2 regions of the Agromyces sp. NPDC058136 genome follow, and region 2 is predicted to be linked to the other one. Evidence: predicted binding sites of a transcription regulator. Region 2 holds the regulator's gene; the other holds the start of a gene.

Region 1 (14,168 bases), on a different contig from region 2:
CGAGGGCTGCGAGCACGATCGGCACTGGGGAGAGGATCGCGAAGACGAGCCACGGCTCGTTCGATCCGGCGAACGAACCGCCGGTGCCCGAGAGCGACCAGGTGAGCGCGACCAGACCGACCAAGCCCACCGCGGCCGACCAGCCGATCATCGCGGCGTCGCCGCGCCCGCGGGAGACGAGGTGGGCGAGCCCCGCGCTCGCGAGAGCGGCACCTGCGAGCGCATACCCGAGCGCGTCACGCGCGTCGAGGTCGAGGGTGAGCAGCCACGTCGCGGCGCCGAGGGCGAGCGGTGCGATCGTCGCGGCGGCGATGCGGAGGCCCGCGGGGGCTGCGGGCAGCAGCCACGGCACGGTCGCCGCGGCGAGGAGGGTCGCGGGCAGCCAGGACCACGTGGCATCCGGCGCCTCGATGACGACGCCGGCCGTGCCGACCACGGCGCTCGCGAGGAGCGGCACCGTGAACGCGATGCGGTCGCCGGCGGTGCCGACGCGCACGAGGCCCGCGACGCCCACGAGGAGGGCCGAACCCGAGCCGAGCACGAGCCACGGTGCGGCCCCCGGCTCGTCGAAGCGGACGCCCTGCAGCTCGAGCCACCAGACGAGCGCGGCGAGGATCGCGACGACGAGCACCGATGCGATCACGACATGGGCGAGACCGACGGCCTTCGCGTTGCCGCCCCAGATGCGGGTCGCGAGGGCCCGCCCGCCGACGGCGGCGAGGAGGACACCGAGGCTCGTGAGCGCCCACACGTCGGGCGTGGTGAAGCCGAGGCACCAGGCGAGGATCGCGGCCGACACTCCGGCGATGACGGCGACCGCCAGCAACGAGGAGGCGGTGCGTCGGGCGAAGCCCGCCCACGCGAGCGCCCCCAGCGCGACGGCGAGCCAGATCGCCGCGGTGGCCCAGACCGAGTCGACGACGGCGCCGGCGACGATCGCCGCCGCGAGCGCAGCGCCGACGGGGATCGCGGCGGACCGCGCGAGTCGCCCGAGCACGGCGAGCACGGCCGCGGCGCCCACGGCGATGACGACGGGGGTGAGCACCATGGCCAGCCTGAGGTCGGCCTCGGGCATGGAGGCGGACGCCGTGCGCCAGACGCCGCCGTCGGAGCCGAGGTACACGCGGGCGGCCGCCGAAGCGAGCCCGAGCACTGCGCCGGGCGCCGCCGACCCGGCGGCGACGACCGCACCGGCGACGAAGGCGCCGAGCTCAGCGCCGCGGTGCAGGCCGGCGCGGCGCAGGGCGAACGCGAGCAGGCAGACCACGGCCCCCGCGACCGCGGGCGCGAGCCACATCGCGAGGCTCGACTCCAGTTCGACGGCGATCGAGACCGCCGGTGCGAGCGTCGCGCTGAAGCCGAAGAGCGTCGCGGCGACCGGCCGCCACGTCGGAGCGACGGTGCCGCGACGAAGGCCGAGCGCGACGACGAGCAGCAGCCAGGCACCCGCCGCCGCGAGCAGCGCCCACAGCGAGCTCCACTCGAGATCGGGCATCGCGAAGGCGCCGCTGAGGAGCGCGATCCCGCCCCCCGCGAAGCCCGCGGAGAGGAGGATCGTGCGCTCGGGCAGCGGGGGAAGGAGGAGCGACGCCGCACCGAGCACGGCGACGGCGAGGGCGCCGGCCCACAGGCCGGTGATCCAGTCGCCCTCGGGTGCGAGCTGCGAGGCGAGCAGGCCCACCGCGACCGGCAGAAGTGTCGCCGCCGCGAAGCCCGTCGTCCGGATGCCGGTGACCCGTCGCGTTCCGGCGAGCAGCGCCGCGACGACGAGCAGCGCGCCGCCCGTGTACCCGACTGCGTCGAGCGCCCCGGTGCCGAAGAGGTCGTTGGCGCGCACGATCCAGACGTCGAGGAGCAGCAGCACGACCGCGACCGCCGCGACGCCCTCGGCGGTGCCGGGCAGCCGTCGCGCCCGGAGCAGCCACGCGATGCCGAGCACGGCGACGCTCAACCCGGCGGTGATGACCGAACGCACCTCGAGGCTCGTCACGAGGTAGGCGTAGAAGAGGAAGACGATCGCCGTGATCGAGAGGAGCACGACGCCGAGCCCGAGCAGGAAGACCTGCACGCCCGAGCGGCGCGGTCGCGGTGCCGCGGCCGGTTCGACGGCGGGCGGCACCGCGATCGGCGCTGCGGATGCCACGGGCACCGGTGCGACGACCGCCGCGGGTTCGGGCGTGGCGACCTGCGCCGCAGGCGCAGCCGCGGGCGGTGCGACGGGGGCCCGTACTGGAGCCGCGGCCATGGCATCCGCGGCCTGCGCCTCGCGCATCCTCGCGATGAACTGCGCGCGCGTCGCGCTCTCGGCGTGGAGGCGCGTGCCGATCGCGAGGAGCTCCGCCGAGGCGGCCACGCCGAGGTCGAGGCCGCACGCGGCGCAGCGCGTCGAGGGCAGCGGTGCGAAGCAGGCCGGGCAGCGCGTCGTGTCGACGAAGAGTGCGGGGTCCGCGGGCCAGCGCAGCACGCCGTCGGGTGCGGCGGTCGGTCGGTCGGTCATGGCGACACTCTGCCAGCCGCGGGGCGCTGACCTGCGGATCCATCCACAGACGCGCCGCGCGCGCTTCGCCGCTCCGCTCAGCGACGGCGGTCGCGTGTGCAGTAGACTTTCCGAGGTCCACCCGCCCGACGCGTGCTTCGTCACGCCCGCGTGGGTGAATCGACGAGTTGAGTCGGCGACTCGGGGCGTAGCTCAGCTTGGTAGAGCGCCCGCTTTGGGAGCGGGAAGTCGCAGGTTCGAATCCTGTCGCCCCGACGAGTTCCTCGACTCGACACGAACTTCCACACAACAGGAGATCTTCCCCATGCCGACCACTTCGGTTGAGAAGCTGAGCCCCACTCGCGCCAAGCTCACCATCTCGGTGACGCCCGATGAGCTGAAGCCCAGCATCGCCCACGCGTACGAGCACATCGCCGAGCAGGTCAACGTGCCCGGCTTCCGCAAGGGCAAGGTGCCGCCCCCCATCATCGACCAGCGCGTCGGCAAGGCCGCCGTGCTCGAGCACGCGGTCAACGAGGGCCTCGACGGCTTCTACCGTGCCGCCGTCGCCGAGCACGAACTGCGCCCGATGGGCCGCCCCGAGGCCGACATCGTCGAGTGGCCCAGCGAGAAGGACTTCTCCGGCGACCTGCTGCTCGCCATCGAGGTCGACGTGCGCCCCGAGATCGAGGTGCCCGCGCTCGACGGCATCGAGCTGACCGTCGACACGATCGAGGTCGGCGACGACGAGGTCAACGCCGAGCTCGACCGTCTGCGCAGCCGCTTCGGCACGCTCGTCACCGTCGACCGTCCCGCCAAGTCGGGCGACTTCGTCACCCTCGACCTCGTCGCCGCGATCGACGGCACCGAGGTCGACACCGCGAGCGGCATCTCGTACGAGCTCGGCTCGGGCGAACTGCTCGAGGGCATCGACGAGGCGCTCGACACGCTCTCCGCCGGTGAGACCACGACCTTCGCCTCGAAGCTGCTCGGCGGCGAGCACGAGGGCGAGACCGCCGAGATCACCGTCACCGTCGGTGCCGTGAAGGAGCGCGAGCTCCCCGAGGCCGACGACGACTTCGCGCAGATCGCGAGCGAGTTCGACACCCTCGCCGAGCTGACGGCGTCGCTCAAGGAGCAGGCCGGCCGCAACGGCGTCTTCGGCCAGGGCAACCAGGCCCGCGACCTCCTCGTCGACAAGCTCCTCGAGCTCGCCGACGTGCCCGTCGCGCAGGGCGTCATCGACGACGAGGTGCACCGTCACCTCGAGGGCGAAGGCCGTCTCGAAGACGACGTGCACCGCGCCGAGGTCGCCGAGTCGAGCGAGAAGGCGTTCAAGACGCAGATCCTGCTCGACGCGATCGCCGAGGCCGAGAAGGTCCAGGTCAGCCAGGAGGAGCTCACGCAGTACCTCGTGCAGGGCGCGGCCCAGTACGGCATGGACCCGAACGAGTTCGTCCAGATCCTGAGCCAGCAGGGCCAGATCCCCGCCATGGTCGGCGAGGTCGCGCGCAACAAGGCGCTCGCGATCGCGCTCGGCAAGGTCACCGTGAAGGACGCAGCGGGCAACCCCGTCGACCTCTCCGAGTTCACCGCCGTCGGTGACGACGAGGCCGCCGAGGCTCCCGCGGAGGAGAAGAAGCCCGCCGCGAAGAAGCGCGCTCCGAAGAAGGCCGCCGCCGAGGCGCCGGCCGAGGAGGCCGCCGAGGCTCCCGCGGAGGAGAAGAAGCCGGCTCGCAAGCGCGCGCCGAAGAAGGCCGACGCGGAGTAATTCCGCTTGGTGTGCGAAGGGGTCGAGCGGTTCCGCTCGACCCCTTCGTCGTCTCCAGAAGAACGACGAGGGTGAAGATGGGCACGGATGCCACGGGGCCGACCGGCGACTGGCAGGCGCGCGTCGACGCGGTCTGGGCCGCGGCCGACGAACTCGGCGAGCTCGAGGTGGTGCGACGCATCGACGCCCTCGCCGCCGAACGCCCGGGCGACGACCCGCTCGCACTCTTCGAACGCGCGGGCGCCCGTGACTCCGCCGGCCTCGAGACCGAGGCCGAGCCGCTCTACCGGCGCGCCATCGACGGCGGGCTCAGCGGCTCCGAGCGGGTGCAGGCGCACATCCAGCTCGCCTCGACGATCCGAAACCTCGGGCGGCCCCTCGAGTCCATCGCGCTGCTCGACGAGATCGAGACAGAGTCGGGCGAGCTGCGCGACGCGGTCGTCGCGTTCCGCGCCCTCGCACGGGTCGACGCGGGCGACGCCCGCCGCGCGGCATCCGACGCTCTCGGCGCGCTCGCGCCGCATCTGCCGCGGTACCGCATCTCGCTCGCCGCTTACGCCGCGGAACTCGCGGCATCCGCCTAGGGCGAACAGCCCCGTTCGCGCGCGTTGCACCGGATAGATTCGAATCAACGCGACAACCGAAACGGAGCGACACATGGCCGAACCGACACCAGGCACCGGTGTTTTCGATCGACTGCTGAAGGACCGCATCATCTGGCTTGGCTCCGAGGTGCGCGACGAGAACGCCAATGAGATCGCGGCGAAGCTGCTGCTGCTCGCCGCGGAGGATCCCAAGAAGGACATCTACCTCTACATCAACTCGCCCGGTGGCTCGATCACGGCCGGCATGGCGATCTACGACACGATGCAGTTCGTGCCGAACGACATCGTCACCGTCGGCATCGGCATGGCCGCGTCGATGGGGCAGCTCCTCCTCACCGCCGGCACCAAGGGCAAGCGCTACATCACCCCGAACGCGCGCGTGCTGCTGCACCAGCCGCACGGCGGCTTCGGCGGCACCGCGAGCGACATCCAGACGCAGGCACAGCTCATCGTCTCGATGAAGAACCGCCTCGCCGAGATCACTGCAGCGCAGACGGGCAAGACCGTCGAGCAGATCAACGCCGACGGCGACCGCGACCGCTGGTTCAACGCCCAGGAGGCGCTCGAGTACGGCTTCGTCGACCACATCCGCGAGTCGGCGCTCGACGTCGCCGGCGGCGGCGGAACCCAGGCGTAGGCATCGAGAGAAGAGAGAACGTCAGAATGAACATCCCTGCTTTCGGTGGCACCGCCTTCAACGGCGTGCAGGCACCGGGCTCGCGCTACATCCTGCCGAGCTTCGAGGAGCGCACGGCCTACGGCTACAAGCGCCAGGACCCGTACGCGAAGCTCTTCGAGGATCGCATCATCTTCCTCGGCGTGCAGGTCGACGACGCCTCGGCCGACGACATCATGGCCCAGCTCCTGGTGCTCGAGTCGATGGACCCCGACCGCGACATCATCCTCTACATCAACTCGCCCGGTGGCTCGTTCACCGCGATGACGGCGATCTACGACACGATGCAGTACATCCGTCCCGAGATCATGACCGTCGTGCTCGGCCAGGCGGCCTCGGCGGCGGCGGTCATCGCCGCGGCCGGTACGCCCGGCAAGCGCCTCGCGCTGCCGAACGCCCGCGTGCTCATCCACCAGCCCGCGATGGGCGAGGCGGGGCACGGCCAGGCGAGCGACATCGAGATCCAGGCGGCCGAGATCCTGCGCATGCGCACGTGGCTCGAGAGCACGCTCTCGAACCACTCGAACCGCACGCCCGAGCAGGTCAACACCGACATCGACCGCGACAAGATCCTGTCGGCGAACGAGGCGCTCGAGTACGGCCTCATCGACCAGGTGCTCACCTCGCGCAAGAGCCTGCCGGCGATCACCCGGTAGTCCTCCCACCGTGACGAACGCGGCGGATGACCGGCTGGACGACAGCCGGGCCATCCGCCGCGTTTCGCTTTCCACGGATGCCTCGATCGATCTCACGGCGTGGCCCGCGACGGTCCCGGCGATCGCGGAGCTCATCGAGCTTCGCGGCCTCGACTTCATGCCGGGCCTCACCTTCCTCGTCGGCGAGAACGGCAGCGGGAAGTCGACGCTCCTCGAGGGCATCGCGACCGCGTACGGGCTTCCGCCCGAGGGCGGAAGCAGCAACGGCGGCCGGGCCTCCCGCCCCAGCGAGTCGCCGCTCGGCGAGTGGCTCCGCATCGAGCGCAGTCCCCGCGCTCCGCGATGGGGGTTCTTCCTCCGGGCCGAGACGATGCACGGCTACTACAGCTACCTCGAGGAGCTGCCCGACAGCCCCGATCGGCACCTGCACTCGTTGAGCCATGGCGAGTCGTTCAACGACCTCCTCGACAACAAGCTCAACCATCCGCAGTTCACCGCGGGGCTCGTGTGCCTCGACGAACCCGAGGCGGCGCTGTCGTTCGCGTCGATCCTCAGCTGGATCGCCGGCCTCGACCGCATGGTCGCCCGGGGAACGCAGGTCATCTGCGCGACGCACTCCCCGATCCTCGCCTCGGTCCCCGGGGCGACCATCCTCGAACTGGGGGAGTGGGGCATCCGCGAGACCGAGTGGGAGGACCTCGAACTCGTCGCCCACTGGCGCTCGTATCTCGACGACCCCCGGAGGTACCTGCGTCACCTCATCGACTGACGCCCGGCGGTTCGCGGCGGGCGAACCGGCCCCGCGTGTCGAATCGCCGCGGCTACGCCGCGAGCGCCGAAAGTCGGGCTAGGCTCGGAGCAGACTCGTCGATAGGGAGGGTTTCGATGGCACGCATCGGAGAGAGCGCCGATCTGCTGAAGTGCTCCTTCTGCGGAAAGAGCCAGAAGCAGGTCCAGCAGCTCATCGCCGGACCTGGCGTCTACATCTGCGACGAGTGCGTGGAGCTCTGCAACGAGATCATCGAGGAGCGTCTGGCCGAGGCCGGCGAGACCGAGACCGGTGATTTCGAGCTTCCGAAGCCGAAGGAGATCTTCGGCTTCCTCGAGGAGTACGTCATCGGCCAGGAGGCCGCGAAGAAGGCCCTCGCCGTCGCCGTCTACAACCACTACAAGCGAGTGCGTGCCAAGGCGACGCTGACGACCGCCGACCGCGCCCACGACGACGTCGAGATCGCGAAGTCGAACATCCTGCTGATCGGCCCGACCGGGTGCGGCAAGACGTACCTCGCGCAGACGCTGGCGAAGCAGCTCAACGTGCCGTTCGCCGTCGCCGACGCGACCGCCCTCACCGAGGCGGGCTACGTCGGCGAAGACGTCGAGAACATCCTCCTGAAGCTCATCCAGGCGGCCGACTACGACGTCAAGCGCGCCGAGACCGGCATCATCTACATCGACGAGGTCGACAAGATCGCGCGCAAGGCCGAGAACCCCTCGATCACACGGGACGTCTCGGGCGAGGGCGTGCAGCAGGCGCTCCTGAAGATCCTCGAGGGCACCGTCGCCTCGGTACCGCCGCAGGGCGGGCGCAAGCACCCGCACCAGGAGTTCATCCAGATCGACACGACGAACGTGCTGTTCATCGTGGCCGGCGCGTTCGCCGGGCTCGAGGACATCATCTCCTCGCGTGCGGGCAAGCGCGGCATCGGCTTCGGTGCGCCGCTCCACAACAAGGAGGACGAGGCCGACATCTTCAGCGAGGTGCTTCCTGAAGACCTCCACAAGTTCGGACTCATCCCCGAGTTCATCGGCCGGCTCCCGGTCGTGGCGACGGTGACGCCGCTCGATCAGGAGGCCCTGATGGAGATCCTCACCGAGCCGAAGAACGCGCTCGTCAAGCAGTACCAGCGCATGTTCGAGCTCGACGGCGTCGAGCTCGACTTCGAGCAGGCCGCCCTCGAGGCCATCGCCGATCTCGCCGTGCTGCGACAGACGGGCGCCCGCGGTCTCCGCGCGATCATGGAGGAGGTGCTCGGGCCGATCATGTTCGAGGTCCCCTCCGCGACGGGTGTCGCCCGGGTCGTCGTGACGAAGGCCGCCGTGCTCGACAACGCGGCCCCGACGATCGTGCCGCACAAGCAGCGTCGCGCCGAGAAGTCGGCCTAGGCGAGAGCCCCGCCCATCTTCCACACCGTCGTCGCCGGCGTCATCGCCGCCATCACGGGGTTCGCCAGTTCGTTCGCGCTCGTCATCGCCGGGCTCGTCGCCGTCGGCGCGACCGACGCGCAGGCCGCGTCGGGTCTCTTCGCGCTGTGCCTCGCGACGGGCATCACGTGCATCGTGCTGCCGATCGTCATGCGCATTCCCGTGTCGTTCGCCTGGTCGACCCCGGGCGCGGCCCTGCTCGTCGCCGCGGCGAGCACCACGCAGGACTTCGCGGCCGCGACGGGGGCGTTCCTCGTGTGCGGTGCGCTGATCGTGCTCTCGGGCCTCTGGCCGGCACTCGGGCGTGCGATCACGAGCATCCCGAAGCCCATCGCCAGCGCGATGCTCGCCGGCATCCTCTTCCCGATCTGCATCGCGCCGGTGACCGCGGCGATCGAGCAACCGGCGATCGCGATCCCGATGGTGCTCGTGTGGCTGCTGCTCGCCCGGCTCGCCCCGCGGTGGGCGGTCCCCGCGGCGATGCTCGTGGCGGTCGTCGGCATCGCGATCATCGCGGGCCCGGCCGTCATCGGCAACGACGCGGTCGTGCCCCGGCTCGAGTTCGTCGCGCCCGTGTTCGACCCGTTCGTGATCGTGAGCCTCGGGCTGCCGCTCTTCATCGTGACGATGGCGGGGCAGAACGTGCCCGGCTTCGCCGTCATGTCGACCTTCGGCTATCGGCTCCCGCCGCGGCCCGTGCTCGTCACGTCGGGTGCGGCCTCGATGGCGGCGGCGCTCACCGGCGGGCACGCGATCAATCTCGCGGCGATCACCGCGGCCATCATGGCGAGCCCCGAGGCGGCCCCCGACCCCCGTAAGCGGTGGATCGCGACCGTCTCCTCAGGGGTGGTGTACCTGCTCCTCGGTGTGGGCGCCGGTCTCGCCGCGGCGGTGGTGCAGGCGTCGCCGCCGATCATCATCACCGCCGTCGCGGGGCTCGCCCTGCTCGGCGCGCTCGTCACGGCGATGACGAGCGCACTCGAGGCGCCCGAGCACCGCATCACGGCGATCGGCACGTTCCTCGTGACGGCGTCGGGCGTCGCCGTGGCCGGCATCGGCTCGGCGTTCTGGGGGCTCGTGGTCGGCGGGGTGCTGATGCTCTGGCTGCGGCCGAAGGGCGGTGCCGGAACGCCGGCGCCGTCGACCCGAAGCTCGCCCGCGCCGATGCCCGCGCCGACGCCCGACCGCGGTTAGTCGAAGACCCGCACGACGTGCCAGCGGCCCGATCGTGCGCCGCCCGGCATCGGTTCGCGTTCGAGGTCGAACACGTGCGTCTCGCCGTCGTCACCGCTCGCCTGGAACCGCCAGCCGCTGATCTCGAGCGGCGGACGGCCGGGGGAGACGTCGTGCTCGGCGAACGGCCGCCACCAGCCGCAGTCGCCGACGAGCGCCGTCGGGGTGTCGCTCACCCGGAATCGGCGGGCGCGCCACACGAGCCGGAGCGGGGTGCCGTCGCCGTCCGTCCAGAGTTCGGCGGGTTCGCACAGCTGCGACATCGTGCCTCCCGGCGCAATACATTCGAACAGATGTTCGAATGCTACCACCGTCGTCGGGCGACGGCCGGGTCGCCCGGGACGAGCGAAGCCGCCCGGTCGGGACCGGGCGGCTTCGATTGCGTGCGTTCGGCGGTGCGGCAGAGCGGCTCGCGCGGCTCGCGCGGCTCGCGCGCCGATCAGGCCAGATCGTCGTCGGTGCGGGCGCCGAAGACGATCTCGTCCCAGCTCGGCATCGACGCGCGACCCTTCTTCTGCGCGCGACCGTTGTTCGAGCCGCTGCTCGAGCCGTTGCTCGGCGGCGCCGAGACCTTGCCCCAGATGCTGCGGGCGCCGGCGCCGGGCTTCTCCTCGGTGGCCGGCTCAGGCGAGTCGACCGTCGCACCGGGCGCGACGGGGGCGACGGGCGCGATCGGCGTCGGCGTCTCGGCGAGCGGAGTGGGTCCGGCCGTGGGCCGAAGCGACTCGCCGTCGAGGTTGGCCGACTCGCGCTCACCGCGTCGGCGGCGCAGCGCCTCGAGCAGGTCGGCCGTCTCGCCGAGCGACTGCTTGGGCTCGTCGGCGCGCTTGATCGCCGCGCGGGCGACCGCGGGGCTCGAGGTCTGCGAGGTACGGGCGTAGGGCAGCGGCTCGAGGTGAGGCGCCGTGTCGTTGTCGCCGTGGTCGAGCTCGTCGAAGGTGAACGCGCCGCTGTCGAACCGCGACTCGTCGGAGTCGGGCCCGACGGCGCGCAGGCGGGGAATGAGCCCGCCCTTGAGCTCACCCTGCTGCGAGAGGGTGACGGCTTCGGAGTTGAGCGGCTGCAGCGACTGCTTCTTGGGCTCGAAGGTCCATCGTGCGTCGTGGTCGATCGTGTCGGCGGTGAACTCGAGCTTGACGATCCAGCCGCGCTCCTCGTCCTTCCAGCTCGCCCAGCGTTCGCCCAGCGCGCCGAGCTTCGCGAGTCGGTCGCGGATCACGCCGCCGAACGTCGCGGGCTCGTCGGACGGGTCGGCCTCGATGCCGAGGTTGACGGGGACCGCGAGCGCCGAGGTGACGATGTGGTCGCGCTCCGCGAGCACCGGCCCCTCGAAGCGACGGATGTAGTCGACGGCGGCGCCCGTGACCTGGGCGACCTCCTCGGCGGACATGCCTGCACGGATGTGCGCCTGCACCTCGCGGGGCGAGGGTTTCGGGCCGGTGTGCTGTTCGGGCTGTGCCTGACGGATGCGCGACTGGAGGACCTCGTCGATCTCGATCCGGAAGCGTGCGCCATCGTCGGACGCGGCCAGCAACGCGCCGTTCTCGACTCCGATTACCTTGAGTTCCTGCATCGCGACAAGCCCTTCCGTGCTTTTGTCTCCGCCCAAGGATGCCACGTCGCCGACGGTGCCCGCGGGAATAGCGCGGGCGCGGCGGAAGTTGAACAGCGTGCATCGGGAGAACGGGCGTGCAAAGGGTTTGCTTACGTACGGGATTTGATGCAGACTATGGCCGCCGAATCTTCGGCGCATGAGGAAATGGATGGGAATGGCAACGGATTACGACGCCCCGCGGAAGACCGAAGACGACTCGGAGTCGATCGAGGCCCTCAAGGAACGCGTCCCCGACAAGATGTCGGGAGTGGTGGATGTCGACGATGCCGACAACCCCGGAGGGTTCGATCTCTCCGGCGCCGACCTCTCCGACGTCGAGCTCGATGTCGTGGTGCTTCCGCCCCAGGCCGACGAGTTCACCTGTGTGAACTGCTTCCTGGTGAAGCACCGCTCGCAGATCGACCACGAGACGAAGCTCGGGCCGATCTGCCTGGAGTGCGCCGCCTAGTCGCCGCGCTCCCCACTTTCAGGCCGTCGTGATCCGTTGATCGCGGCGGCCAGTTCTTTTGGCCGGCGGCTCGAGACGAGCCAGTACGGGGTCGGGTCGGCGGGGTCGAGGATCGGCACCCGCACGACCGGTCGGACCCAGCCGCGGATCACGAGGAACGCGCGCGCGTCGAGCCCGGTGCCGCGCTCGATGCGCGCTGCGGTCTCGTCGGCCGCGACGGCCTCGCCGAGCTGGTCGGCTGCGATCTCGGCGCGGCCGGCACGGAATCGGCCGTCGCGGACTTCGACGGTCGGTGCGGTGAGCGTCAGCGCGCCGACGGCGGCGAGATAGAGGATGACGCCGGTCGCGATGCCGGCGGGGAGCGAGACGGGGGCCAGGACGAGGATGCTCGCGGGGATGAGCAGCAGGCTGGCGATGTAGATCCACGGCGTGGGCCACAGTCTCTCGTGGTATTCGGGCATGGCTCCATCCCACCAGACTTCGGCACTCTCCGCTGATCGGGTGGGTCGGTGACCTGTGCGTTCGGTCTTCGGGACTTCGGCACTATCCTCGAACGGTGACCGATTCCGTCGACGTGCTGATCGCTGCCGAACGCGTCCCGAGCTACGCCCATGAGGGCGACGCCGGGGCCGACCTCCATGCCACCGAGTCGATCGTGCTCGAGCCCGGTGAGCGGGCGACCGTCGGCACGGGCGTCTCGATCGCGCTGCCCGCGGGGCATGTCGCGTTCGTGGTGCCCCGATCGGGGCTCGCGTTCAAGCACGGCATCACGATCGTGAATGCGCCGGGCACGGTCGACGCGGGGTACCGCGGCGAGATCAAGGTCGCACTGCTCAACACCGACGCGCGCGAGGCGTACACGATCGAGGCCGGCGACCGCATCGCGCAGCTCGTCATCATGCCCGTCGTGCGGGCGCGTTTCGTCGAGGTCGAGCAATTGCCGGGCAGCCTGCGCGGCGACGGGGGATTCGGCTCCACCGGATTCGGGGAGCACAAGTCAGGAGTGAACGCGTGAGCGACATCGAGAACACCGACGGCACGCCCGTCGACCAGCCCAAGTCCGCACCCGACGACCGGTCGAGCGCAGGTCCCTTCGACGAGTCGGAGGCCAACCCGGTCCGCCCCTACGTCGACCTCGGCGGCGTGAAGGTGCTGCCGCGCGAGGGCCTCCACCTCCGTCTCGAAGTCGAGGAGGGCACGAAGCGCGTCGTGGCGATCGGGCTCGACTATGCGAACTCGACGCTGCAGGTGCAGCCGTTCGCGGCGCCCCGGTCGAGCGGGCTGTGGCACGAGATCCGTGCGCAGATCGCCGAGCAGATCGCCCGTCAGGGCGGTACGACGACGGTCCGCGAGGGTGCGTTCGGTCCCGAACTGCTCGCCCAGATCCCGGTTGCGGCCGGTGAGGGTCAGCAGGGCCAGATGCGTCTGGCGCGTTTCGTCGGCGTCGACGGTCCGCGCTGGTTCCTCCGCGGTGTCATCGCCGGGCAGGCGGCGGTCGATCCGGCCGCGGCGGCCCAGATCGAAGATCTGTTCCGTTCGATCGTGGTGGTGCGCGGCGCGACGCCGATGCCGCCGCGCGACCTCATCCCGCTCCGCATGCCCGCGTCCTCCGCGGGCGCGCCGACGGCGTAGCAGTGTCCTCGACGGCGGGCGGCGAGCGTCCCGAAGGCGATGAGGGCGTCGAGAGCCGGGATGCCTCGGAGAGCCCGGCCCCCGACGCGGCGGACTTCGGGCGTCAGCTCGCCGCCGCCGCCGAGAAGAGCGGTCTCGGTGCGCTCGCGCGCGATGAGAAGCTCAGCGGTCGCGACCTGCTCGTCGCGGTCGGCGGTGTGCGAGGCATCCTCGAGGCGCTGCTGCCGGGCCTCGTGTTCCTCGTCGTCTACAGCTCGCTGACGAGCTTCGGCGACGTGGACGCGCAGTCGGCGCTGGTGCCGGCGCTCGTGGCGTCGGTCGGCCTCGCGGTGGTGTTCACGATCGCGCGGGTCGTGGTGAAGGGGCAGCCGACGCAGGCGATCGCCGGCCTCGTCGGCGTGCTCGCCTCCGCGGCGCTCGCGCTCTGGTCGGGTGACGCGCGCGACAACTACGTGCTCGGGTTCATCACGAACGCGGCGTACGCGCTCGCGCTGCTCATCTCCCTGTTCGTGCGATGGCCCGCGATCGGGCTCATCGTCGGATTCCTGATGGGCGACGGCGTGGCGTGGAAGCAGGATCGTCGCAAGTACCGTGCGGCGCAGTTCCTCACCCTGGTGTGGATCGGGCTCTTCGTGGCGCGCCTGGCCGTGCAGGTGCCGTTCTACCTCGTGAACAACGTCGAGGCGCTCGGCGCGATGCGCCTGCTCATGGGCGTGCCGCTCTACGCCCTCGTGCTCGTCTTCTCGTGGCTCGTCGTACGCGCCGTCTATCCGTCGTCGGCGCGCTCGGCCGAGTGATAGAGTTATCTCGACGTCAAGATAAATTCGCACGAGGTGCGAGGCCTGTCGGCGGGC
Region 2 (14,168 bases):
GGATGAGCCGCCAGTCGCCGAGCTCATCGCGGGTGCGCTCGACGACGAGGGTGCGGTCGCTCGGCACGGCACCCGTCGACGCCCGCTGGTCGGCGAGGAAGCCGAGGAGGTTCGCCGAAGCATTCCGATCGAGGCCGGCCGCCGCCGCGCGGGCGAGTGCGACGGGTTCGTCGGCCGCGGCCATCTCGCGCATGAAGCCGCCGAGCGCCCGCCCGAGTTCGGCCGGTCGGCCGATCGCGTCGCCCTTCCAGAACGGGACCCGGCCCGGCTGCCCGAACGCGGGGACGACGTTGACCCGGTCGAAGGTGATCTCCTGGATGCGCCAGCTCGTCGCGCCGAGCGCGAACACGTCGCCGACACGCGACTCGTAGACCATCTCTTCGTCGAGCTCGCCGACCCGTCGCCCGGTCGCGTCGTCGCCGACGAGGAACACGCCGAACATGCCACGGTCTGGAATCGTGCCGCCGCTCGTCACCGCGAGCCGCTGCGCGCCCGGACGGCCGGTGATCGTGCCGCCCTCGCGGTCCCAGACGATGCGCGGGCGCAGCTCGCCAAAGCGGTCGGAGGGGTAGCGCCCCGCGAGGAGGTCGAGCGTCGCCTCGTACGCCGAGCGGGGCAGATGCTGGAACGGGGCGCTGCGCCGGACCGCGGCGAACCACGCCTCGACGTCGAGCTCGTCGACGGCCGCGGCGGCGATGGTCTGCTGCGCGAGGATGTCGAGCGGATTCGCCGGCACCGCGAGCGTCTCGATCTGCCCGGCGAGCATACGCTCGGAGGCGACGGCGGTGTGCACGAGGTCGGCACGGTGCTTCGGGAACATGACCCCGCGCGAGACCTCGCCGACCTGGTGCCCTGCGCGGCCGAGCCGCTGCAGCCCGCTCGCGACCGAGGGCGGCGACTCGACCTGCACGACGAGGTCGACGGCGCCCATGTCGATGCCGAGCTCGAGGCTCGAGGTCGCCACGACGCAGCGCAGCCGCCCTGATTTGAGATCGTCCTCGATCTCGGCGCGCTGCTCTTTGCTGACCGAGCCGTGATGGGCGCGCGCGACGACGGGCGGCGCCCCGCTCGTCTGCCCCGACTGCGCCATGAGCGCCGCGGGCGGCCCGCCGGCGGCCGCGGCCGCGACGAGCTCGGCGCGCTCGGTCTCTTCGAGCGCGAGCTCGTTGAGGCGCGCCGTGAGCCGCTCGGCGAGGCGACGCGAGTTGGCGAACACGATCGAGGAGCGGTGCTCGAGCACCCGGTCGAGGATCGCCTGCTCGACGTGCGGCCAGATCGATCCCGTCGCATCGTCGGAGGCCGGAAGCCGCGACATGTCTTCGACGGGCACCTCGACGCGCAGCTCGAAGCGCTTCTCGCTCGGCGGCGCGACCACCGTGACGGGCGCCGTCGCCGAGAGGAACCGGGCGACCTCGTCGAGCGGGCGCACCGTCGCCGACAGGCCGACGCGCTGCGCGGGCTCGGCGAGGAGCGCGTCGAGCCGCTCGAGCGAGACGGCGAGGTGGGCGCCGCGCTTCGTGCCGGCGACCGCGTGGATCTCGTCGATGATGACGGTCTCGACGCCGCGCAGGGTCTCGCGCGCCTGCGAGGTGAGCATGAGGTAGAGCGACTCGGGCGTCGTGATGAGGATCTCGGGCGGGCGGGCGACGAGCGCTCGGCGCTCGGCGGAGGGGGTGTCGCCCGAGCGCACCCCGACCGTGACCTCGGGCACCTCGAGCCCCAGCGCGGCGGCCGTGCGCGCGATGCCGACGAGCGGGGCGCGCAGGTTGCGCTCGACGTCGACCCCGAGCGCCTTGAGCGGCGACAGGTAGACGACCTTCGTACCCGCGGTCGCGGGGTCGGATGCCTCGTGGTGCAGCCGGTCGATCGCCCAGAGGAACGCGGCCAGGGTCTTGCCCGAGCCGGTCGGCGCGACGACGAGGGCGTGCTCGCCGCGCGAGATCGCCTGCCACGCACCGCGCTGCACCGCCGTCGGTTCGGCGAACGACTCGGTGAACCACGCCCTGGTCGCGGGCGAGAACTCCGCGAGCGCCTCGGTCATGCCCCCATTCAAGCGGATGCCACCGACGCGCGCGCCGTCCGCCGTGTCGTCGGCGGCCTCGGCCGGCGATCAACGGCCCGCGGATCACCCGCCCGCGGCGAGCGCACGGGCGACGGCGTCGACCGTGCGGCGCACCTCCGTGGCATCCGTTCGCCAATTGCTGACCGAGAAGCGCACGACCGCCCGGTCGTGCCAGCGGGAGGTCATCGCGAGCACCTCCCCCTCGGCCCAGAGGCGTTCGCTCAGCGCCTCGGTCGCGGCGTCGTCGGCGAGCGCGATGCAGAGCTGCGTGAAGACGACGTCGTTCAGCACCTCGACGCCCGGCAGCCGGCCGATGCCGTCGGCGAGCCCGCGCGCCGCCGCGGCGAGACCGTCGACGAGTTCGGCGACCCCCGTGCGTCCGAGCGCGCGCAGCACCGCCCAGACGGGCACCCCGCGCGCCCGACGCGAGAGCTCGGGCACCTTCTCATGGGGGTCGGCGCCGACCTCGGTCGCCTGCAGGTAGCTCGCGTGCATGCTGAGGGCGCGGTGCATGGCGCGGCCGTCGCGCACGATCGCGAGCCCGGAGTCGTAGGGCACGTTGAGGGTCTTGTGCGCGTCGGTCGACCACGAGTCGGCCCCGGCCATGCCCGCGGTCAGGTGCCGGAGGTTCGGGGATGCCGCGGCCCACAGCCCGAACGCCCCGTCGACGTGCACCCAGGCGCCGGCCTCGTGGGCGACGGCGATCGCGCCGCCGAAGTCGTCGAACGCGCCCGAGTGGATGTTGCCGGCCTGCAGCAGCACGATCGCAGGCCCCTCGCCCGCGGCGAGCGTGTCGCGGAGCGCGTCGACGCGAATGCGGCCCTCGTCGTCGGAGGGCACGACGATCGGCGCCCCGAGGCCCAGGTAGCGGCCGGCGAGGTCGACGGTGCCGTGCCGCTCCTCCCCCACGATGAAGCGGATGCGCGGCGCTCCCGCCAGTCCGGCCTCCTCGACGTCCCAGCCGACACGGGCGAGGACCTCGTCGCGGGCGGCCGCCATGCAGCTGAACTGCGCCATCGTCGCCCCCGTCGTGAAGCCGACCTCGCTGCCGGGCGGCAGCCCCAGCAGCTCGACGAGCCACGCGCCCGCGAGCTCTTCCGCGGCGACCGCGGCGGGCGTGATCGTGCGCAGCCCCGTGTTCTGGTCCCACGCCGACACCAGCCAGTCGGCCGCGAGCGCGGCGGGCTGGGTGCCGCCGATCACCCAGCCGTAGAACCGTGGGGACCCGATCGCGATGAGGCCCGGCTCGGCCGCGGCGGCGAGGTGGTCGATGACGGCGTCGGCGGCCTCGCCCCGCTCGGGGAGATCGCGGCCGAGACGGTCGAGGATCTCCTCGGCGCCGACGCTCGGCGGCACCTGGCGCTCGCGCACGGCGCCGAGCCACTCACGGGCGTGCAGCGCGGCGCGCTCGAGCGCCGCGGTGTACTCCGCGCCGTGGCCGCTTCGGTCTCGTCGTTCGGTTTCGGGATGCTCGGACATGGCCGCACCTGGATTCCGCGCCGTCGCGCACTCCGATCATGCTCCCGGGCGGCGCGCGGGGTCAATCACCCGAACGGGTCACCGGGCGGGATGCGCGGTCGCGGTCGCGCTCGCGCTCGCGCTCGTGCGACGTTGCCGCTTCAGCCCTCGGATGCCGCGGCGACGAGTCTGACCGAGAGCGAGTCCACGCCCGTGGCGATCGCCTCGTCGGCGGCCCAGCGGTGCGCGAGCCGGGTGGTCGTCGCATCGAGCGCCTCACGGCTGAGCCCGGCGACGAGTTCGAGCCGCACCACGAGTTCGGGCCCCGCGAGTCGCGCCCCGGGGTCGCCCGGCTCGAGCGTCACCGAGATGACCGAGAGCTCGCGCTCGATCGAACGCTCGAACGCCTCGCGCACGGCGACCGACTCGAACGGCGGCTGCCACGGCTGCGACTGCGCGACCGCCCACACGGCTGGGCGACGCAGCACGAACTCGCCCGGCGATCCGGGGTCGAGCACGACGAGCTCGGTGGCGTCGTCGGCGGCCGCGAGCGCGACCCGCACCCCGTCGGCCGGCACCGGCCGGGCGATGGGGTTCCACCGCGACATCGCCTCGACCGAGGCGAACACCGGCAGGACCGCACGACCGTCGGGACCGGCGACGGTCACGATCGAGAGCTCCTGGCTCTTGTCGACCGCGAGCCCGTGCGCCCCCGTCTCGGTGCCGCCGTCGCCGAGCTCGGCGAGCAGCGGGATCAGGAGGCGAGAGGTCGCGAACGCGGCGACGACCTCGGCCTGCCCGCCCTCACCGGCACGGAACCGGGCGATCGCCTCGGCGAGTGCCGCCGGGGCGCGGCCGTCGTCGGCCGCGTGCGGGTTCGGCTCGAACGAGCGTCCCGCCCAGGGCACGCCGGCGGAATCCGCGGCGGGCGAGGCGGGCGCCGAAGCATCCGCGCCCTCGCCCACCGGAGGCTCAGCGTGAGGCGACATCCAGCGCCTCGGCCAGCGTGAATGCGCCCGCGTAGAGCGCCTTGCCGACGATCGCGCCCTCGAGGCCGAGCGGCACGAGCTCGCGCAGCGCGACGAGGTCGTCGAGGCTCGAGACGCCGCCCGAGGCGACGACGGGGCGGTGCGTGCGGTCCATCACCTGGCGCAGCAGTTCGACGTTGGGCCCCTGCAGGGTGCCGTCCTTCGTGACGTCGGTCACGACGTAGCGGGCGGCGCCGGCGTCCTCCAGCCGCTCCATGACCTGCCACAGGTCGCCGCCGTCCTTCGTCCAGCCACGGGCGGCGAGCGTCGTGCCGCGCACGTCGAGCCCGACCGCGATCGCCTCGCCGTACTGGGCGATGACCGAGGCGGCCCACTCGGGGTTCTCGAGCGCAGCAGTGCCGAGGTTGATGCGCTTCGCACCGATCTCGAGGGCGTGCTCGAGCGACTCGTCGTCGCGGATGCCGCCCGACAGCTCGACGTTGACGCCCCGGACCTGCCGGATGACCTTCTTCAGGATGCCGCCGTTCGAGCCGCGACCGAACGCGGCGTCAAGGTCGACGAGGTGGATCCACTCGGCGCCCTGATCGGCCCAGTCGACGGCCGCGTCGACCGGGTCGCCGTAGCTCGTCTCGGTGCCGGCTTCGCCCTGGGTCAGACGCACGGCCTTGCCGCCGGCGACGTCGACTGCGGGAAGCAGCACGAGGCCGGGGGTCTTGTTGAACTCACTCATCACTGTCCTCGTTCGCGGAATGCCGCCGGGAATCGACGGTCGGCACAGTCACAGAATCCTAGTCGCCCTCAGCTTGCGCGACGTGTTCGTGACGGTGCGGGGTGTCGGCAATCGTCAGCCGAGCGTCCCGATCCAGTTCGACAGCAGCCGGATCCCGGCCTCCGCCGACTTCTCGGGGTGGAACTGGGTGGCCGACAACGGCCCGTTCTCGACGGCGGCGAGGAACGGCGCACCGTGCTCCGCCCACGTCAGCTTCGGCACCGGGAACGGCGGCATGACGTCGAGCGACCACTGCTGGGCCGCGTAGGAGTGCACGAAGTAGAAGCGCTCGCCTTCGATGCCGTCGAACAGGGTCGACCCCGCATCGGGGACGACGGTGTTCCATCCCATGTGCGGCAGCACCTCGGCCGGGAGCTCGGTGACGACGCCCGGCCACTCGCCGAGCCCCTCGGTGTCGACGCCGCGCTCGACGCCGTGCTCGAAGAGCACCTGCATGCCGACGCAGATGCCGAGCACCGGGCGGCCGCCCGAGAGCCGCCGGTCGATGATCTCGTCGCCGCGCACCGCGCGCAGCTGGTCCATCACCGCGGCGAACGCACCGACGCCGGGCACGAGCAGGCCGTCGGCCTCGCTCGCGGCACGGCGGTCGGCCGTGATCTCGACCTCGGCGCCGGCCGCCTCGAGCGCCTTCGCCGCCGAGTGCACATTGCCCGAGCCGTAGTCGAGCACCACCACGCGACGCGTGCGGCTCACAGCGCGCCCTTCGTCGACGGGATTCCGGTGACGAGCGGGTCGAAGGCCTTCGCCTGGCGGAACGCCCGGGCGAACGCCTTGAACTCGGCCTCGGCGATGTGGTGCGGGTCGCGCCCGGCGAGCACGTTCACGTGCACGGTCAGGCCCGCGTTGTACGTGATCGCCTCGAACACGTGCCGCACCATCGAACCGGTGAAGTGCCCGCCGATGAGGTGGAACTCGAAGCCGGCCGGCTCGCCCGTGTGGACGAGGTACGGACGCCCCGAGATGTCGACGACGGCCTGCGCGAGCGCCTCGTCGAGCGGCACGAGCGCGTCGCCGTAGCGCGAGATGCCGCGCTTGTCGCCGAGGGCCTGACGGATCGCCTGGCCGAGCACGATGCCCGTGTCCTCGACCGTGTGGTGCACGTCGATGTGGACGTCGCCCGAGGCGCGCACCGTGAGGTCGGTGAGCGAGTGCTTCGCGAACGCCGTGAGCAGGTGGTCGTAGAAGGGCACGCCCGTCTCGATGTCGCTCGCACCCGTGCCGTCGAGGTCGATCGACAGGTCGATGCTCGATTCGCTCGTCTCGCGCTGCACGCGCACCGCGCGGTTCTGGGTCTGGCCGCTCATGCGTCGATCCTATTCTCGGTGGAGGTGGGCGCCCCGCCGTCGGTGCCGGGCCCGGAGGTTTGCTCGTGGTCGCGCGTGTGCTCGCGCTCGGCGTTCGGCGCGAACACGGCGATCGCCTCGAGGAATGCGGTCGTCTCGGCCTCGGTGCCCGCGGTCACCCGCAGGTGACCGGGGATGCCGAGTTCGCGAATGAGGATGCCGCGGGCCAGCAGCGCCTCGAAGACGGCGTGCGGGTCGTCGACGCCGCCGAAGAGCACGAAGTTCGAACCGCTGCGGTGCGGTGCGAAGCCGAGCCGCGCGAGATCGACGACGATGCGTTCGCGCTGACCGCGGATCTCGTCGACCATGGCGAGCATCTCGCCCGAGTGCGCGAGCGCCCCGAGCGCGGCCGCCTGCGTGAGCGCCGAGAGGTGGTACGGCAGCCGCACGAGCCTGAGCGCGTCGATCGTCGCCGGGTCGCCCGCGAGGTAGCCGACGCGTGCCCCGGCGAAGGCGAAGGCCTTGCTCATCGTGCGCGAGACGACGAGCCGCGGCCGGCCTTCGAGCAGGGCGAGCGCGCTCGGCGTGCCCGGGTCGGCGAACTCGAAGTACGCCTCGTCGACGATCACGATGCCGCGCGCCGCGTCGGCGACCGCCCGGATCGTGTCGAGATCCAGCGGAGTGCCGGTGGGGTTGTTCGGGGCGCACAGCAGCACGAGGTCGGGGTCGTGCTCGCGCACCGCGGCGACGGCCGTCTCGGGGCTGAGCTCGAAGTCGTCGTCTCGGGCTGCGGCGATCCACTCGGTGCCCGTACCCGCCGCGAGCAGGGCGTACATCGAGTAGGTGGGCGCGAAACCGAGCGCGGAGCGCCCGGGCCCGCCGAACGCCTGCAGCAGGTGCTGGAGCACTTCGTTCGAACCGTTCGCGGCCCAGATGTTCGCGGCGCCGAGACCGTGGCCGAGGTACGCCGCGAACGCTTCGCGCAGCGCGGTGAACTCGCGGTCGGGGTACCGGTTCAGCGTGAGGATCGAGGCGGCGACCCGGGCGACGATGTCGTGCGCGACCGCCTCGGGGATCGGATGCGTGTTCTCGTTGACGTTGAGCGCCACGGGGACGGCCTTCTGCGGGGCGCCGTACGGCGTGCGACCGCGGAGGTCGTCGCGGATGGGGAGATCATCGAGACTCGTCACCGAACCATGCTAGCCACGCGGGGCTGCGTGCCCGGCGCGTGCGACCCCGTATGACCGCCGTTCGCCGCTACTGCGACGCCGGGATGGCGAGCTGCTGGCCCGGCACGATCGTCGCGCCGTCGAGGCCGTTGATGCGCACGATCTCGGCGATGGTGTCGCGGGGGTCGGCGGAGGGGGCGACCGCCTCCGCGATCTCCCACAGGGAGGCGCCGACGTCGACCGTGACGTACTCGAGGGCGGCCCCGCCGCCCGCGACGTCGGCCGCGGCGCCGCCCGCCCCGAGCACGAGGACGAAGGCCCACACGATGAGCGGGATCGCCGCGAGCGTCGTGAAGACGAAGCGGCCTCGGGAGGTCAGGCGCAGACGGGTGCGAACCACCGCGCCCTCGCCGTCGGCGGACCCGACGGCGCGCAGGGGCTCGGAACGGTACTGGACCGGGGCGTACCCGCCGGTCATGGTCACTGCGCTCATCTCACACCTCCTGAGTGAGTTCGTACCCGACCCTCGGCCGGGAGGGCCGGATACGAATCTCTGTTCCGAACATATCTTCGAATGTTTTCGAAGTCAAGCACCCGGACCGCGAGGAAACTCGTGCACGAATACCCGACACACTCGAACGAATGTTTGCCGCACCCCTGCGAGGCGGATACAGTTTCGAATGTCTGGAACAAGTGGAACAGGCACCACCGACATCCGATCGCGCGGGCGATCGCAACGAGGGGCGGAGACCGTGGGCGACAACGACGTGCGTGACATCGGAAGGGCGCGTCGACGCAAGAGCCTCAGTGCCAAGCAGCTCGCCATCCTCGAGGTCGTCCAGCGTTCGGTCTCGAGCCGCGGCTACCCGCCGAGCATGCGCGAGATCGGCGACGCCGTCGGGCTCTCCTCGCTCTCGAGCGTCACCCACCAGCTCAACCAGCTCGAGCTCGCGGGCTACCTCCGCCGCGACCCCAACCGCCCCCGTGCCCTCGAGATCCTCATCGAGGTGCCCGGCCTCGACGACCGCACCCCGGCGCCCGGCGAGACGAGCTCGGCGCCCGTCGGCGACGCCGCCATGGTTCCGCTCGTCGGCCGCATCGCGGCAGGTGTCCCGATCACGGCCGAGCAGCAGGTCGAAGAGGTGTTCCCCCTCCCCCGCCAGCTCGTCGGCAAGGGCGAGCTGTTCATGCTGAAGGTCGTCGGCGACTCGATGATCGACGCCGCGATCTGCGACGGCGACTGGGTCGTCGTGCGCGCCCAGCGCACCGCCGAGAACGGCGAGATCGTCGCCGCCATGCTCGACGGCGAGGCGACCGTCAAGGTCTTCCGCCAGCGCGACGGCCACACGTGGCTGCTCCCCCGCAACAGCGCCTTCGAACCGATCGTCGGCGACCACGCCGAGGTGCTCGGCAAGGTCGTGTCGGTGCTGCGCGCGGTCTGACGCAGACCGAGGCGCGCAGGCCTGCGCCGCGAGCGCGGCGCGCTCCGGCCACGAGACACGACGAAGGGGCGGATGCCGCGCAGCACGCGGCATCCGCCCCTTCTGTTCGCTCGGCTAGCCCGCGAGCGCCGGCTGGGCGCGCTCGGCCAGCTCCGCGCGCACCGCGCGCGTCGCCTCGAGGATGTTCTCGAGCGAGGCGACCGTCTCGTCGTAGCCGCGGGTCTTGAGCCCGCAGTCGGGGTTCACCCAGAGACGCGCCGCCGGGATCTCGGCGACCGCGCGCTCGAGGAGCGCCTGCACCTCGGCGGTCGACGGCACGCGCGGCGAGTGGATGTCGTAGACGCCCGGGCCGATGCCGTGGTCGAAGCCGCTCGTCGCGAGGTCGTCGACGACCTCCATGCGGCTGCGGGCCGCCTCGATGGAGGTGACATCGGCGTCGAGGTTCTTGATCGCGTCGATGACGACGCCGAACTCCGAGTAGCAGAGGTGCGTGTGCACCTGCGTCGCCGCCGCCGCACCCGCCGTGGCGAGCTTGAACGAGCCGACCGACCAGTCGAGGTACGCGGGCTGGTCGGCGAGCTTCAGCGGCAGCAGCTCGCGCAGCGCGGGCTCGTCGACCTGGATCACCTGAATGCCGGCCTGCTCGAGGTCGGCGATCTCGTCGCGCAGGGCGAGCGCCACCTGGCGGGCGGTGTCGCCGAGCGGCTGGTCGTCGCGCACGAACGACCAGGCGAGGATCGTCACGGGACCCGTGAGCATGCCCTTCACCGGCTTCGGCGTCAGCGACTGCGCGTACGACGACCACTCGACCGTCATCGGCGCCGGCCGCGAGACGTCGCCCCAGAGGATCGAGGGGCGCGTGCACCGCGAACCGTACGACTGCACCCAGCCGTGCTCGGTGACGGCGAAGCCGTCGAGCAGCTCGGCGAAGTACTGCACCATGTCGTTGCGCTCGGGCTCGCCGTGCACGAGCACGTCGAGGCCGATCTCCTCCTGCAGGCGCACGACGCGCTCGACCTCTTCGCGCATGAGCTGCGCGTAGCCGTCGGCGTCGAGCTCGCCCTTGCCGAGGCGCGCGCGGGCACGACGGATGTCGCTCGTCTGCGGGAACGAGCCGATCGTCGTGGTCGGCAGCTCGGGCAGCTCGAGCGCGGCCTGCGCGGCGACGCGCGTCTCGTAGTCGCCGCGGTCGAAGTCGCCGTCGGTGAGGGCGGCGAGGCGATCGCGCACGGGGGCGACGCGCACGCCGGGTGCGCCGCTGCGGTCGGCGAGGGCGGCGGATGCCTCGGCGAGCTCAGTTTCGATCACCTCGCGGCCGTCGGCGAGTCCGCGTGCGAGGGTCGCGACCTGCGCGACCTTCTGGTCGGCGAAGGCGAGCCACGAGACGAGGCGGGCGTCGAGGGCCCGCTCGTCGGTGACGTCGTGCGGCACGTGCAGCAGCGACGTCGAGGTCGACACGGCGACGCTGCCCGACAGGCGCTGCACGGCCGCGACGCGGTCGAACGCGGCGGCGAGGTCGCCCCGCCAGATGTTGTGGCCGTCGATGACGCCGGCGACGAGGGTCTTCGCGGCGAGCGCCTCGGCGGTGACGGGGTCGAGGCCCTCGGGCAGGGTGCCGCGCACGAGGTCGAGCGAGATCGCCTCGACGGGCGTCGCGGCGAGCACGGGAAGTGCGTCGTCGAGCGAGCCGTACGGCGCCGCGACGAAGATCGCCGGGCGCTCGTCAGCGGCGCCGAGCGCGTCGTACGCCTGCGCGGCCGCCTCGAGCACGCGGGCGCGCGGCTCGTCGATCGACTCGCTCACGAGGGCGGGCTCGTCGAGCTGCACCCACTCCGCGCCGGCACGGGCGAGCTCGGCGAGCAGCTCGGCGTACACCGGCACGAGCTCGGCGAGGCGCGAGATCGGGCGGAAGCCCTCGGGGGCGTCGTCGGCGGCCTTCGCGAGGAGGAGGAAGGTCACCGGGCCGACGATCACGGGGCGGGTGACGAAGCCCTGCGCCTTCGCCTCGGCGAACTCGCCGAGGATGCGCTCGGCGTGCAGCGAGAAGTCGGTGTCGGGGCCGATCTCGGGCACCAGGTAGTGGTAGTTCGAGTCGAACCACTTCGTCATCTCGAGGGGGGCGTCGTCGCCCACGCCGCGGGCGATCGTGAAGTACGCGCCGAGGTCGACGGTGCCGCCCTCGCCGAGGAAGCGGGCGAAGCGCGTCGGCACCGCACCGACCGCGACGGCGGCGTCGAGCACCTGGTCGTAGAACGAGAACGACTCGGGGATGGCCGATCCGGTGCGGTCGAGCCCCTGTGCGGCGAGGCGCTCGCGGGTCGCGGCGCGCAGCTCGGCGGCGGTCGCCTCGAGCTCGGCGGCGTCGATCGTGCCGGCCCAGAACGCCTCGACGGCGCGCTTGAGCTCACGGCGGCGGCCGATGCGGGGGTACCCCAGGATCGTGCCGGTGGGGAAGGCGGGTGCGGTCATCGTGCGGTGTTCCTCTCATTGACGAGCTGTGGTGAGACTCCGAGGCCGAGCCGGGCGAGCACGCCCAGCACGGCCTCGTGACGGTTGAAGGTGTAGAGGTGGAGACCCGGTGCGCCGCCCGCGAGCACCTCGCCCGAGAGCCGGGTCGCGAAGGCGACGCCGAGCTCGTGCTGCGCCTCCGCGTCGGGTTCGATCTCGAGGTCGATGGCGAGCTCGGCCGGCGCGTCGACGCCCGTGAGCTCGGCGAGGCGCGCGAGGCGGGCCGGGGTGGTGACGGGCATGACGCCCGGCAGGATCGGGATCGTGACGCCGGCCGCGCGGGCGCGCTCGACGTAGCCGAGGTAGTCGTCGGCGTGCCAGAAGAGCTGGGTGATCGCGAGGGTCGCGCCGGCGATCTCCTTGGCGAGGAGGGCGTCGACGTCCTGGTGGGCGCTGCGCGAACGCGGATGCCCCGTCGGGAACGCCGCGACGGCGACACGCTCGGGCCTGGGCCGCTCGCGGATGCGGGTCGCGCCCGGTACGCCGGGAACGCCGACCTGGGCGAAGGGCTCGCGCTCCTCCTGCACCCGGTGGATGAGCTGCACGAGCTCCGCGGCGCTGCCGAGGTCGCCGATGCCGGCGTCTGGGCCGGCGCCGGTCGGCGGGTCGCCCCGGAGCGCGAGGAAGCCCGTCACGCCGGCGTCGAGGAACTCGCGCACGAGCCGGTTCGCCTCCTCGTGCGAGGAGCCGACGCAGGTGAGGTGCGCCATCGGCTCGACCGCGGTGTGCTCGAGCATGTAGCGGAGCACCGTCAGCGAACGGTCGCGCGAGGAGCCGCCGGCGCCGAACGTCACCGAGATGAACGCCGGGTCGGCCTCGGCGAGCCGGTCGATCGTGCGGCCGAGCGCGAGCGCCGCGGCGTCGGAACGCGGCGGGAACAGCTCGAACGAGATCGGCGGGCGCGTCCGGCCGGCCGCGTCCGAGAACTCGGATCCGGTGGCTGCCATGGGACTCCTGCGTGGCGAGCCGAGGTCGGCTGAGGCACGGCAGGCCGCGCCCCACGCCGACGACGGCGGGTGGGTCTCGCGGGCGGGTGCCGGGCTCGGCGGTCGCTCCTGGTGCCCGGCATCCGGCCGTGCACCGACGATCAGGAGCGACGATACGCGCCGATCGCGGCGCCCGGGCCTCTATGACGCGAGGTGACGCAGGGTGACGCCGCGCGGCCGGCAGGACGGCCGCGCGGCGATCGGTTCAGGCTCCGACGGCGTGCGAGAACACGGCCAGCTGGGCCGAGAGCTCGGGCGAGACGAGCGCGCGCACGCGCGTGCCCTCTTCGAGGTAGTCGACCGAGAGGACGCGGCCGGTCTCGTGCAGCGTCGAGACGACGTCGCCCCGGTCGTACGGCACGACGAGGTCGATCTCGACGGCGGGGTCGGGCAGCATGCGCGTGATCGCCGCGAGCACCTCGTCGATGCCCTCGCCCGTACGGGCGGAGGCGAACACGGCGTTCGGTTCGAGCCCGCGGAGCACCAGCCGGTCTTCGTCGGTCACGAGGTCGGCCTTGTTGAAGACGATGAGCTCGGGGATGTCCCGTGCCCCGACTTCGCCGATGACGTCGCGCACCGTGGCGATCTGCCCGGCCGGGTCGGGGTGGGCCGCGTCGACGACGTGCACGATGAGGTCGGAGTCGCCGACTTCTTCGAGGGTCGACCGGAACGCCTCGACGAGCTGGTGCGGCAGGTTGCGCACGAAGCCGACCGTGTCGGCCAGCGTGTAGACGCGGCCGTCGGCGGTCGTGTTGCGGCGCACCGTCGCGTCGAGGGTCGCGAACAGGGCGTTCTCGACGAGCAGGCCCGCACCCGTGATGCGGTTGAGCAGGCTCGACTTGCCGGCGTTCGTGTACCCGGCGATCGCGACCGACGGGATCGCGTTGCGCCGGCGGTTGGCCCGCTTCGCGTCGCGTGCCGGCTTCATGCCGGCGATCTGCTTGCGCAGCTTCGCCATGCGCGAGTGGATGCGGCGGCGGTCGAGTTCGATCTTCGTCTCACCTGGGCCGCGCGAGCCCATGCCGGCACCGGCCGAGCCGACCTGGCCGCCGGCCTGACGCGACATCGACTCGCCCCAGCCGCGCAGGCGCGGCAGCAGGTATTCGAGCTGGGCGAGTTCGACCTGCGCCTTGCCCTCGCGGCTCTTCGCGTGCTGGCTGAAGATGTCGAGGATGACGGCGGTGCGGTCGATGACCTTCACCTTGACCGCGTCCTCCAGCGCACGCCGCTGACTCGGGGCGAGCTCGGTGTCGGCGACGACCGTGTCGGCGCCGAGCGAGGCGACGATGTGCCGCAGCTCCTCGACCTTGCCGCGGCCGAGATAGGTCGACGGGTCGGGGTGGGGCCGGCGCTGCAGCACGCCGTCGAGCACCCGCGCACCGGCCGTCTCGGCGAGGGCGGAGAGCTCGCGGAGCGAGTTCTCGGCGTCGTCCTGCGAGCCCTGCGAGTACACGCCGATGAGCACGACGTTCTCGAGTCGC

Evidence for each region. Region 2 encodes LexA, which represses DNA repair genes until DNA is damaged. Its sites were predicted from a motif close to TCGAACANNTGTTCGA; they were not measured.
Region 1: a site for LexA is predicted at 9,905-9,920, ahead of ACFVTX_RS00570 (DUF6504 family protein). Genes of this name have one in related genera too.

Annotation. Positions count from the first base shown of each region.
Region 1 covers NZ_JBHVUA010000001.1:117,302-131,469, reverse strand. Annotated here, with positions in the region: gene ACFVTX_RS00615 (SCO7613 C-terminal domain-containing membrane protein) at 1-2,497, opposite strand, end outside; tRNA gene ACFVTX_RS00610 (tRNA-Pro) at 2,679-2,752, shown strand; gene tig (trigger factor) at 2,802-4,247, shown strand; gene ACFVTX_RS00600 (tetratricopeptide repeat protein) at 4,325-4,831, shown strand; gene ACFVTX_RS00595 (ATP-dependent Clp protease proteolytic subunit) at 4,905-5,489, shown strand; gene ACFVTX_RS00590 (ATP-dependent Clp protease proteolytic subunit) at 5,516-6,184, shown strand; gene ACFVTX_RS00585 (AAA family ATPase) at 6,195-6,953, shown strand; gene clpX (ATP-dependent Clp protease ATP-binding subunit ClpX) at 7,070-8,347, shown strand; gene ACFVTX_RS00575 (benzoate/H(+) symporter BenE family transporter) at 8,363-9,580, shown strand; gene ACFVTX_RS00570 (DUF6504 family protein) at 9,577-9,882, opposite strand; gene sepH (septation protein SepH) at 10,059-11,192, opposite strand; gene ACFVTX_RS00560 (DUF4193 domain-containing protein) at 11,389-11,682, shown strand; gene ACFVTX_RS00555 (DUF3093 domain-containing protein) at 11,679-12,143, opposite strand; gene dut (dUTP diphosphatase) at 12,239-12,697, shown strand; gene ACFVTX_RS00545 (DUF3710 domain-containing protein) at 12,694-13,314, shown strand; gene ACFVTX_RS00540 (DUF3159 domain-containing protein) at 13,317-14,111, shown strand.
Region 2 covers NZ_JBHVUA010000004.1:24,397-38,564, forward strand. Annotated here, with positions in the region: gene ACFVTX_RS12280 (ATP-dependent helicase) at 1-2,041, opposite strand, end outside; gene ACFVTX_RS12285 (pyridoxal phosphate-dependent decarboxylase family protein) at 2,126-3,541, opposite strand; gene ACFVTX_RS12290 (SseB family protein) at 3,682-4,509, opposite strand; gene priA (bifunctional 1-(5-phosphoribosyl)-5-((5-phosphoribosylamino)methylideneamino)imidazole-4-carboxamide isomerase/phosphoribosylanthranilate isomerase PriA) at 4,493-5,239, opposite strand; gene hisH (imidazole glycerol phosphate synthase subunit HisH) at 5,354-5,992, opposite strand; gene hisB (imidazoleglycerol-phosphate dehydratase HisB) at 5,989-6,603, opposite strand; gene ACFVTX_RS12310 (histidinol-phosphate transaminase) at 6,600-7,772, opposite strand; gene ACFVTX_RS12315 (LysM peptidoglycan-binding domain-containing protein) at 7,840-8,244, opposite strand; gene lexA (transcriptional repressor LexA) at 8,504-9,193, shown strand; gene metE (5-methyltetrahydropteroyltriglutamate--homocysteine S-methyltransferase) at 9,308-11,662, opposite strand; gene ACFVTX_RS12330 (methylenetetrahydrofolate reductase) at 11,659-12,648, opposite strand; gene hflX (GTPase HflX) at 12,893-14,168, opposite strand, start outside.